DNA from 2 places in the Rhodoglobus sp. G.S.23 genome. Region 1 is predicted to be linked to the other one. Evidence: riboswitches for the same ligand, from Rfam matches in the RefSeq annotation. Region 1 holds a riboswitch; the other holds the start of a gene.

Region 1 (5,811 bases):
ACCGGGTGGGTGAGGTACTCGCTCGTGCGGTTAAGAGCGTCGGGGATGCTGACATCCTCTGGGCTGTAGGAGAAGCCATCATCAAGCCCGAACGCCTTCGCGAGGTCGTTCTTCTGCGACGCGAAGATACCCTCGTACGGCTGTGTCGAGACTTCATCGAAGCTCAAACGCACGGTGTCGGCATCCACAACATAGAGAAGGATGTCGAGCTCGAGCGCCTTGGCGGCAATTGCGTGTGCTTGCCCCTTCTTGGTTACCGAAAGGGTGTCGAAGAACGTCTCATTTTCGACCGTGTAGCCCGCAGCGGTCAAGCGTGCTGCGAACTTCGCCGTGTCGTGGTGGATGCGCTGGGCAATCCGCTTGAGGCCCTGGGGGCCGTGATAAACGGCGTACATCGAGGCCATAACGGCGAGCAACACCTGAGCTGTACAAATGTTGGAGGTCGCCTTCTCGCGGCGGATGTGCTGCTCCCGAGCTTGCAACGACAGACGGTAGGCGGGGTCGCCAGCCGCATCCTGAGACACACCAACAAGTCGCCCAGGAAGCTGACGTTCGAGCCCCTTGCGCACCGACATGTAACCGGCGTGCGGTCCACCGAAGCCCATCGGAACACCGAAACGTTGTGTCGTTCCGACAGCAACATCGGCACCAAGTTCACCTGGCGACGTGAGAATCGTGAGGGCGAGCAGGTCTGCGGCAACAACAGCGAGTCCGCCGTGAGCCTTGACCGCCGCAATAACTTCGCTGGAATCCCACACACGACCGCTAGCGCCCGGGTACTGGATGAGCGCACCGAAGCATTCCGGTAGCTCAGGGTTCGCTCCCAGCGTTGCCAGGTCAAGCTCAATAAGCTCGATACCGACAGCCTCCGCCCGATTCTCCAACAGAGCCTTGGTCTGAGGAAGAGTGTCAGCGTCGACGATAAACACGTTCGATTCCACGCGAGTAGCACGGCGAGCGAGCAGCATGCCCTCGACAGCCGAAGTGCCCTCATCGAGCATCGAGGCGTTCGTCGTCGTCATGCCAGCAAGATCAGCAACCATGGTCTGGAAGTTAATCAACGCTTCAAGGCGCCCCTGCGAAATCTCGGGCTGGTACGGCGTGTACGCCGTGTACCAGCTGGGATTTTCGAGCACATTGCGCTTGATGACGGCCGGCGTAATGGTGTCGTAGTAACCGAGACCAATCATGCTGCGACGCACCTTGTTCGCGTTGCCGAGGGCACGCAGTTCGGCGAGCGCTTCCCGCTCCGAAGCCGGAGTAGGGATCGTGGAATTGACGACCGGGGTCTGGTGGATCGCTGGCGGAACTGCGGCATCGACAAGGGCTTCGAGGCTGTCGTAGCCGACGGCGGCAAGCATGCTCGCCTGAGCGGCAGCATCCGTGCCGATATGACGGTCGGCGAAAGTGCCGCTGATGTAAGGGTTGGGCATTATTCGCCTGTCAGTGCGGTGTATTCGTCGAGGCTGAGCATCGACGGAAGTTCGGTGAATTCGATCTTGACCAGCCAGCCTTCGCCGAAAGGGTCGCTGTTAACGAGTTCTGGGCTGTCGGAGACGGCGTCGTTGGCTTCAACGACGGTTCCCGTAACGGGAGCGAAGAGTTCACCTACCGACTTCGTTGACTCAATTTCGCCGACAATTTTGCCTTCAGCGACGGTGGCGCCCACCTTGGGGAGGTCGACGAAGACGATGTCACCGAGCTTGCCCGCGGCAAAATCGGTGATGCCGATGGTCGCAACGTTTCCATCAACGAGCACCCATTCGTGCTCGGCGGTGTACTGCAATTCGCTCTTCTCAGCCATGATCAGGCCTCTCTCTTATAGAAGGGTAGGGAAACAACGGATGCAGCAATGCGACTGCCCCGCACATCAATGTGAAGCTCGGTGCCGATCTCGCTCACGTCGGGATCGACGTAGGCCATAGCGATCGGGTGACCCAGAGTCGGCGAAAGTGCACCGGAGGTAATGATTCCGACCTCGGTGTCGCCGTGGAAGATGAGATAGTCTGCGCGACCGGCACGACGGCCCTCGGCGGTGAGTCCGACGAGAACGCGAGCACCGGCATCCGGTCCTGCTTCGATTGCAGTGCGGCCAACAAAATCGCCATCCTTGCTGAGCGCAACAACACGGCCAAGACCAGCCTGAACGGGGAAGGTGCTGAGGTTCAACTCGTGACCGTACAGCGGCATGCCCGCTTCGAGGCGCAGAGTGTCTCGGCACGCAAGGCCGGCGGGCACGAGACCGAGAGGTTCGCCAGCGACCGTGAGCGCTGCCCAGAGGTCGGCTGCGGCATCCACCTGAATGTAGAGTTCGAAACCGTCTTCGCCGGTGTAACCGGTGCGACCAATGATGAGGTCGGTGCCGGCGAACGTTGCGGCCGTCTCGCGGTAGTACTTGAGTTCGTCAAGCGGCGTAGCGAAGTCGGTGAGACCGGCAGTCGCTTCGAGAATCGCCCGCGAAACCGGGCCCTGCACAGCGATGAGCGCGTAATCGTCACTCTCATCGGTGACAGCAACATCAAAGCCCGCAGCGCGCTCGGAAAGTGCCACCGCTGCGGCAAAACGGTTCCCCGCGTTTGCGACAACCAAGAAGTGATCATCACCGAGACGATAAGTGACGAGGTCATCAATGATTCCGCCGGCCTCGTTGAGCAGCAGACTGTATTTTGCCTGAGCCAAGGCGATGCCGGAAAGCTTGCCAGCGAGCGCGAAGTCGAGAAACGCACCAGCATCGGCACCACGCACATGAATTTCGGCCATGTGAGAGATGTCAAAAATGCCGGCTGCCGTGCGCACCGCATGGTGTTCGGCAAGGTCTGAACTGTATCGCACCGGCATCATCCACCCGGCGAAGTCGGTGAAGGTGGCACCCAACCGCTCATGAATGCTGTTCAGCGGCGAATACCTCACGACAGCAGGTGAAGATTCAGCTGGTGATGCTGCAGAATTTGATACATCGGTCACGGAGTTCTCCCGGCGCGTGGCTAGTGAATAGAACTCCCCCTCTGTGATGAGCCTGAGAGCTTCACGCACCTTCAAACTAGTGCGCTTTCACCGTCGGCGGAACCTCATGGTGATGCGAGGTTCTCTTTCCAGAGTGGCCAGTGCGATGCGGTACATGAACCTGAGAGATTGGCGGGGAGGCTTGCTCCTTCGGTGCCGTGCTGGCGTCTAGTCAGAAAGATGACCAACGCCGTGTGCCCGGCTCTCCCGCATCGTGTTGCGGCCCGATGTTCAGTTGTTAGCTCAGCATAGCAATGCTGGGCGGATGCTCGCGCCTCTGTCACTGCCAAAAGGGTTAGAGGAGCGCTGAGCTGAGCAGCAAACTCGTCTCACTGTTGACGACGCCGTCAACGTTGCGCATGCTCGCCAGCACTCTGTCGAAGTTACTCAGGCTGTCGGTGCGGATGTCAGCGACGAGATCCCAGGCGCCATTTGTGGTGTGGAGTTCGTGAATCTCGGGAACTCCGCGCAGCTTGCGAATCACGGCATCCGTCGACCGCCCCTCGACCTCGATGAACGATATTGCTCGAATAGTCGACGGGTCCCGGTCTTCGCGAATGCGAACCGAGAACCCGAGTACCGTTCCACCACTAACGAGGCGGTCAATACGACTAGTGACGGTTGCCCTCGTGACGCCAAGTCGGCGTGACAGGCTCGCTATTGACTCTCTCGCGTCGGCCCTGAGGGCGGCGAGAAGACGTCGGTCGAGATCATCCAATTGAGGCATGAGCAAATTGTACAATAGCGCTCTCAATTTTGCTCAGTTGTTGTGAACTAATCGCGTCTAATGGTTGTTGTGTGTGCATAGTGCATATTCGTAACGTGGGAACCAGCAACACCGAAACGAAGGGAGTGACATGGTCCACTATGTAGACGTCAACAACATGGGGCGCTGGATTGCCGACACCGGAATCGAGCCAATCATTATGGGCATCGTCAGCTACCTTGAGCAGGATTATGCCAAGTGGCCTCAGTTCGACAAGTCCGCTCGCGTTGCCGCTCATTCGGCAGAGGGCGTTATCGAGCTCATGCCAACAAGCGACGGCGAAACGTACGCCTTTAAGTACGTTAACGGCCACCCCTCAAACCCAGGAAACGGCTTCCAGACCGTCACCGCTCTCGGCATGCTCGCGCGAGTTGACAACGGTTATCCCACATTCTTCTCAGAGATGACGCTGCTCACAGCGTTGCGTACCGCGGCAACATCGGTACTCGCCGCTCGCGCCCTTGCTCGCCCTGACGCACAAGTGCTCGCCCTCATCGGCACCGGTACCCAGTCAGAATTCCAAGCACTCGGATTCCGCGCAGCCTTTGGTATCACCGAGTTGCGCATCTGGGACACCGATCCCGCTGCCCTCGACAAGTTCATCCGCAACCTTGAACCACTCGGCTTCCAGATTGTGCGCGCGACCTCTGCAGCGGATGCCGTTTCTGGCGCCGACATCGTCACCACCTGCACGGCAGACAAAGCGAATGCCACAATTCTCACCTCCGACATGATCGAGCCGGGCATGCACCTCAATGCAATCGGCGGCGACTGCCCAGGTAAGACGGAGCTCGAAGCGTCAATCGTGCGCGACGCAACGGTGTTTGTTGAGTTCCCCGAGCAGACCCGCATCGAGGGTGAGATTCAGCAGCTCGAAGCAGACTCGCCGATCACCGAACTGTGGGAAGTCTTGGCTGGCCGCGCTGCCGGTCGCACCTCGCCAAGCGAAGTGACCCTCTTCGACTCTGTTGGTTTCGCGATCGAAGACTTCTCAGCGTTGCGCTACGTTTTCGATGCTGTTCGCGGCACCGATTACGCGACAGATCTAGATCTCATCGCCAATCCCGCCGATCCGAAGGACCTGTTCTCACTCGTCTCGCGCGCACCAGCGCTGACCGCGTAGGCCCTCAGTGAGCGTTCAAGCGCCGTCCGCCGCCGTTCTCATTCGCCCGCATCTGTTTACACCGAATAGTCAGACCGCGAGCGACAACGCATTCCAGTCGACCGATCCCACCCGCACTCCGGATGAGATTGCTCGCGCCGCGTATGCCGAGTCGACGATGGTGGCGGAGACGTTGCGCGACGCTGGTGTCAACATCCACGTGTTCGAAGACACGGAGAGCACGCGCCCCGATAGCGTGTTCCCCAATAACTGGTTTTCAACGCACAGTGGCGGCCGTGTTGCGGTCTACCCCATGTATGCACCGAATCGTCGCACTGAGCGTCGCACCGATGTCGTCGAAATGCTCAAGCACGACTTTCGCGTGCAAGATGTTGTCGACTATTCCGGTCTAGAGCACGACGGAATTTACCTTGAGGGCACCGGTGCGATGGTCATCGACCACACCAACCGGGTTGCGTATGCGGCGGAGTCGCACCGCGCGAATCCGCTCGCGCTGGAACGCTTTTGCGCCTCATTCGGCTATGAACCGATGATGTTTGAGGCCCGTGATAGCCACGGGGTGCCGATTTATCACACCAATGTGATGATGTGTATTGCCACGGATTTCGCGATGATCGGTCTCGATTTGATTGCTTCTGGCGATCGTCGGATGGAGATCGCGGAGCGCTTGACGGCACCGGGACGCACTCTCATCGACCTGACCGCAGACCAGATCGCTAACTTTGCCGGAAACGCACTAGAGCTCAAGGGCTCGAGTGGGCGCATCTTGGCGTTGTCGACGCGCGCGTTGTCGAGCCTTACTGCTGCGCAACGTTCAGTGATTGAGGCTAGCTGCCAGATTGTGCCCTTGGATATTCCGACGATCGAGTTGGCTGGCGGGTCGGTGCGTTGCATGGTTGCTGGCATCCATTTGGATCGG
Region 2 (5,811 bases), 180 kb from region 1:
CCTCGATTGAGGGCGAGGCTGGGCCGTGGCATGGGAGCGCTTTGGCGACTAACACACTGCTGCACGATGAAACGCTAGAGCTGTTGCGTTCTTACCAATAGTTCACCCGTTTGGGGTACCTGTGAATACGCTGAGTTGACTAGGCTTAACTTATCCTCGGCATTTTTACATTCTCACGAAAGCGACTGACCCTAATGACGACAGAAAAAATCTGGCGCCGGGCGTTCGTAATCGCAACAGTGGCTACCGCAACGGTAGCCCTCAGCGGTTGCAGCATCCTCACTCTTGTAGCCAATGGATTTTCGGATGCCGTAGATCCCGGCCCCGGCACGACTCAAGATGTTTTCAGCCTCGTCGTTGGGGACTGCGAAGCCGGTGCTCCCGCTGAGGGCGAAGTCTCCCAGACGAAGACAATCGACTGCGCTGAACCTCACGAAGGCGAAATTTACGCGGCTTCGTATCTGGCAGAGGGCGATTTCCCCGGTGACGACGTCATCGCCGCTCAAGCGGAAACCGATTGCCTTGTCGAGTTCGAGTCGTTCATCGGTGTGAATTACGAGGATTCGATGTACGACTACTCCTGGTATTACCCCACTGAGAGAAGCTGGGCTGACGGAGATCGCGAGATTCTTTGCATCGCCTATGACTATGAGGGAAACCAGATCACAGGGTCTCTCGCTGGAGTCGCAAAATAAGACTGCGTGCGAGCGGCTGTCGAAGATCTGTATCTTCGATAGGCGCTCTATTCGTCAAGGGAACAATTGGTGACCGCGATGGTGTTGCAACCAGTAGCCGGATGAGAAACGCTGGTAGTTCCTCGAACACAGGGCGGTAGCAACAATGAAGATCGAATTTCCGGGATCCGACGACACTATGCTCGCTGCCCGACTGGAACTTCCTGAGGGCACACCAGCAGCATTCGCGCTGTTTGCCCACTGCTTCACGTGTTCAAAAGACTCGTTCGCCGCCTCCCGTATTTCGCGAGCGCTCGTTGACTACGGGGTCGCAGTTCTGCGCTTTGACTTCACAGGGCTTGGCGGATCTGACGGTGACTTTGCCAACACAAACTTCACGTCGAACATTGAAGATGTCGTTGCCGCGACTGAGTTTTTGCGAGACAACTACCGCGCGCCATCGTTGTTGATCGGGCACTCGCTCGGCGGCGCTGCCGTTCTCGCTGCCGCCCATCGCATTCCTTCAACTCGCGCGGTGGTGACGATCGGCGCCCCAAGCGACCCTTCGCACATCACAAACCTGTTCGGTGCTGCGAACGCTGAAATCGAGAGTCGCGGCGAAGCCCAGGTTCAGCTTGGCGGGCGTGAGTTTCGCATTCGCAAGCAATTGCTCGACGACATTGCCGCTCAGCCGCAGTCCGCGAGGTTGCGAGATTTGGATGCAGCACTCCTCGTCGTTCACTCCCCCATCGATCAGACGGTGGGCATCGACAACGCACGCGAGATTTTCGAAACTGCTCGGCACCCCAAATCCTTTGTTGCACTCGACGGAGCGGATCACCTGCTCAGCAACCGCGACGATGCGACCTTCGCTGCAAGCATCATCGCGGCCTGGGCTGCTCGCTATGCCTTCGACGGTGCTGAGACCCCGACTTCAGCCGAAGGCCCGATGACCGTCATCGAGCCGAGCGCCGCTGTCACTACCGACGGTCGTTCAGTTATTGTCCGCGAAAGCGGTCCAGCTCGATATGAACAGCGAGTACTCGCATCGGGGCATGAGTTCATCTCTGACGAGCCTGCACCGCTCAGCGAAAACCACGGACCGAGTCCCTACGATTTGATTCTTGCCGGTCTCGGAAGCTGCACGTCGATCACCATCCGCATGTACGCCGATCGCAAGAAGATGCCCTTGACGGGGGTGAGCGTGCGCTTGACTCGCGAGCGACTGGATGCCGCGACCTGCGAGCATTGCACGGCCACCGAGGGAACCGTCGAGCACATTACGCGCGAGCTCACTCTTGACGGCGATCTCAGCGACGAGCAACGTCAGGCGCTTCTCGTGATTGCCGATAAGTGTCCGGTGCATCGCACCTTGGAGGGCGAGATTTCAATCACAACCAGCGTTACCGCGGCGACAGGGTAGCGACCACCTATCGACATCGCCTAGAACTCTCAGCAGTCTCGCTATAGAGTTATTAGGCAACCCTTATTTTAAGATGAAATGAGCCGGCCCTCGCGCCAACCGCCTATGACCATTGAACGCGATTCCGCCAAGCACCCCCTAATCATCCGCCGGGTCACTGTTAGCGCGGTGAGCCACCCCACGCCGACCATCGCTCGCATCACCCTGAGCGGTGACGAACTCGACGGGTTCGTGGCCAGCGGACCTGCCGACCACGTCAAAATCTTCTTTCCTGACCCCTCGACTGGAGAGCTTTCCGCTCCCGTCATGACCGAGTCTGGCATCAGCAAGCCCCAGGGCGGTGTCGTGATTTCCCGCGATTACACGCCTCTCGGTTTCCGCAGCTCAGAGGGTCAGCACGAGCTTGATATTGATTTTGTTGTTCACGGCGATGAAGGTCCCGCTTCCGCTTGGGCCGGCCACGCCCGCATCGGGGATCCTCTCGTGATCGCTGGACCCCGTGGGTCAAAGTTGCTCCCCCGTGGCGCAACGCACGTAATCCTTATCGCTGACGAAACCGCTCTGCCAACCAGCTCGCGGTGGATCGATATGCTTCCCACTTCGGTGCACGTCACTGCGTTGTTTGATGTTGCCGATGAGACCGTCGAGAGCTATTTCAGCCCCGAACAGAAAGCACGCATGTCTGCTGAGTGGTTCTACCGCCGCGACGGGCTCGGCCAACTCGACGCTGCGCTCCGGGCACTCGGAGAGATTGGCGAATCGACCTACATTTTCCTCGCTGGCGAAGCCACAACGCTTGTCCCTTTGCGCCGCTACCTACGCCGAGAACTGGGTCTGCCCAAACAGCAGGTTTCAGCAGATGGCTACTGGCGTCGAGGAGTCACGAATGCTGACCACCATGAACCGCTCGATCCCACCGATCCGGAAGACTAAAAGAGGCACGCACTCGCGCTGCGCATCCTGACTGCTTGCTCAATTGCGCCTCAGCATCCGCCAGATAGCCGGTCGTCGTTCTCGACCGAAGTGTATGCTGATGGCACAAGTGAACAGCCGTCATACCGCTGCGGGAGAGCCCTTCCGATCGTTGGTTGGCGCCGTAGGAGCAAACCCTCTCCGGGAATCTCTCAGGCACCAGTACCGCAGTGGCTAGGCAACTCTGAAAAGTAGTCGGCCCTGTCCGACTCGCCGACGGGGCAACGTAACGCCACAAGCGTGCGGAAACTCTCAGGCCCGATACAGAGCGGAGAGGACTCAACGACGCCCGCACGAAGATGTGTGGTGAAGAAATGGAGTCACCGTGCCAATTCGCAATCTGACGCCCCGAACCGAAGTACCGACACCCTCGCTCGAAGAGGTGCCCCTCAGCAGCTTCGACCTGTTCACGGTCGGCATTGGCCCATCTAGCTCCCACACCGTCGGCCCCATGCGTGCTGCCGCATCATTCGCTGCCGACCTTGCCGAACACGGGATGCTCGACGCTGTCACGTCGCTCCAGGTCCGGCTCTATGGTTCTCTCGCCGCTACCGGTGCTGGTCACGGCACGATGAGCGCTGTGCTCATCGGGTTGGAGGGCAAACTACCCGACCAGGTTCTTCCAGCAGAGATGGAAAAGATTCTCGAACGAATTGAGAGCACGGGCGTCCTGCAGCTTGCGGAGGCACACGAAGTTCCGTTCACGGAGGGCGCGATCGCACTCCACCCGCTCACAGTTCTCGACGGACATCCGAACGGTATGCGATTTGCCGCATACGACAAAGATGACATTGCAGTCCTTGAAGCGACCTACTTCTCCATTGGTGGCGGCTTCATCTACCGGGAGGGTGACAACCGCGACGGCAGCTCTTCCACCGGCCCCGCAGCGGTTGCTGATCCCCTACCCTTCCGTACTGCGGCCCAGCTCTTGGCTCACTGCCGGGCTGAGGGGCTGAGCTTCAGCGGCGTGATGCTTCGAAATGAACTCGCGCGCCGCAGTTACGACGAAGTCGCTGCAGGACTCCTTCACATTCGTGACGTCATGGATGAGTGTAAGAACAACAGCCTTGAGCGCACCGGCAATCTTCCCGGCACTCTGAATGTGCGTCGACGGGCACCCGACTGGCACGCTCGTCTCCGCCGCGAAGACCCCGACCGTGACCCCGCCTTCTGGCAAGAGTGGGTCAACTTGGTCGCTCTCGCCGTCAACGAAGAAAACGCTTCTGGTGGTCGCGTCGTCACGGCACCAACAAACGGCGCAGCAGGCATCATCCCCGCGGTGCTGTTTTATGCCACTCACTATGCTCCCGGCATGAGAGACGCTGACCAGGCAGTAAAGGATGATGCGACAGTGCGCTTCCTGCTCGCCAGCGCCGCCGTTGGGGTGCTCTACAAGCGCATGGCATCGATCTCGGGTGCTGAAGTTGGATGTCAGGGTGAAGTTGGTTCCGCATCATCAATGGCCGCGGCGGGACTAGCCGAGATCTTGGGCGGAACACCAGAACAGGTAGAAAACGCCGCCGAAATCGCGATGGAACACAATCTTGGTCTGACCTGTGACCCCATCGGTGGTCTTGTACAGATCCCCTGCATCGAGCGAAATGCTATTGCGGCGGCCAAGGCAATCAACGCCGCGAAAATGGCACTGTGGGGCGACGGCACGCACCGGGTTTCACTCGATGAGGTCATTATTACGATGGCTGAAACGGGCAAGGACATGAGTTCTCGCTACAAAGAGACTTCCATGGGCGGTCTCGCTGTCAATGTTGTGGAGTGCTAACGCGCGGCACGCACATAGCGCAGTAGTAGTGCGCCGTCATCGCCACCGAGTGCTTGCGCCAGTGCCATCTCTTGCGGAGCTGCATCGGCAGCGTCCACAATGCGACGGGCAGAACCGCCTTCGATGCGCGGGCTAATAGTCAGACAGAGTTCGTCGACCACGCCTTGAGCGACCATCGTCGCAAATAGTGTTGGTCCGCCCTCACTATGCAATTGGGGGTAGCCGCGATCGGCAAGGAGATGCTTCAACTCGACAGTATCGACCTCGGTGTCGCCGGCAACGACTACATCGGCGACTTCCTCAAGTGCTGCACGCGCCTGCGGTGACGCGCTCTCCGTTGTGATCACGAATGGACGCACAGCGTAGCCAGCAAGATCCTTGGGCTCAAGCCTCAAGGATGCACTAACGATGGCAAACCGTGGCTGGGCTGCGAGGCCGTTGGCCACTCTCCATTCCGCTGCATCATGGTCTAAGGCCAAATTTCGGTAGCCTTCCTGACGAACGGTTCCCGCACCAACGACAATGACATCGGCAAGCCGTCTCAAGAGTGCGAAAACTCGCGCGTCCGTCGCAGTCCCGAGTGGGCCTGACGTACCCTCGTGGGTTGCTGCACCATCAATGCTTGAGACAAAGTTGGCCCGTAACCACGGCACCGAACGATCCGCGACCGCATAGCTTGCCAGTAGCTGTTGGTCGCTCAGTTCGCTGCCAGCAGTCAATGCACGAATTTCGGATGCGGCCTCCATCAGGTTCTACCTCTCATTTGCGTCGGACATGTTGTGTTTCAGCTGCGCAGGCTCGCGCAATCCTAAAATGGCTTCAGCGATGCGTATGGCTGCGACGCTCTCTGCCACTTCGTGCACCCGAACCACTCGCGCACCGTTCAATACGCAAGCCACGGCTGCGGCTAGTGAACCTTCGAGGCGCTGAGATTTCGGTTTGTCGAGCACTTCGCCGATGAA

Evidence for each region. A riboswitch is a leader RNA that binds a small molecule or an ion and turns the genes downstream of it on or off. The one in region 1 is predicted to bind glycine.
Region 2: another riboswitch for glycine. It lies ahead of AC1ENN_RS04865 (L-serine ammonia-lyase); the one in region 1 lies ahead of gcvT (glycine cleavage system aminomethyltransferase GcvT).

What each region holds. Positions count from the first base shown of each region.
Region 1 is NZ_CM155237.1:837,077-842,887, reverse strand. Features, by position in the region: gene gcvP (aminomethyl-transferring glycine dehydrogenase) at 1-1,433, opposite strand, end outside; gene gcvH (glycine cleavage system protein GcvH) at 1,433-1,804, opposite strand; gene gcvT (glycine cleavage system aminomethyltransferase GcvT) at 1,807-2,964, opposite strand; glycine riboswitch at 2,999-3,101, opposite strand; glycine riboswitch at 3,103-3,223, opposite strand; gene AC1ENN_RS04055 (Lrp/AsnC family transcriptional regulator) at 3,299-3,730, opposite strand; gene AC1ENN_RS04050 (ornithine cyclodeaminase) at 3,861-4,892, shown strand; gene ctlX (citrulline utilization hydrolase CtlX) at 4,900-5,811, shown strand, end outside.
Region 2 is NZ_CM155237.1:1,014,865-1,020,675, reverse strand. Features, by position in the region: gene AC1ENN_RS04885 (inositol monophosphatase family protein) at 1-101, shown strand, start outside; gene AC1ENN_RS04880 (septum formation family protein) at 195-695, shown strand; gene AC1ENN_RS04875 (bifunctional alpha/beta hydrolase/OsmC family protein) at 841-2,097, shown strand; gene AC1ENN_RS04870 (siderophore-interacting protein) at 2,203-3,030, shown strand; glycine riboswitch at 3,152-3,247, shown strand; gene AC1ENN_RS04865 (L-serine ammonia-lyase) at 3,395-4,849, shown strand; gene AC1ENN_RS04860 (pyrimidine reductase family protein) at 4,846-5,595, opposite strand; gene folP (dihydropteroate synthase) at 5,602-5,811, opposite strand, start outside.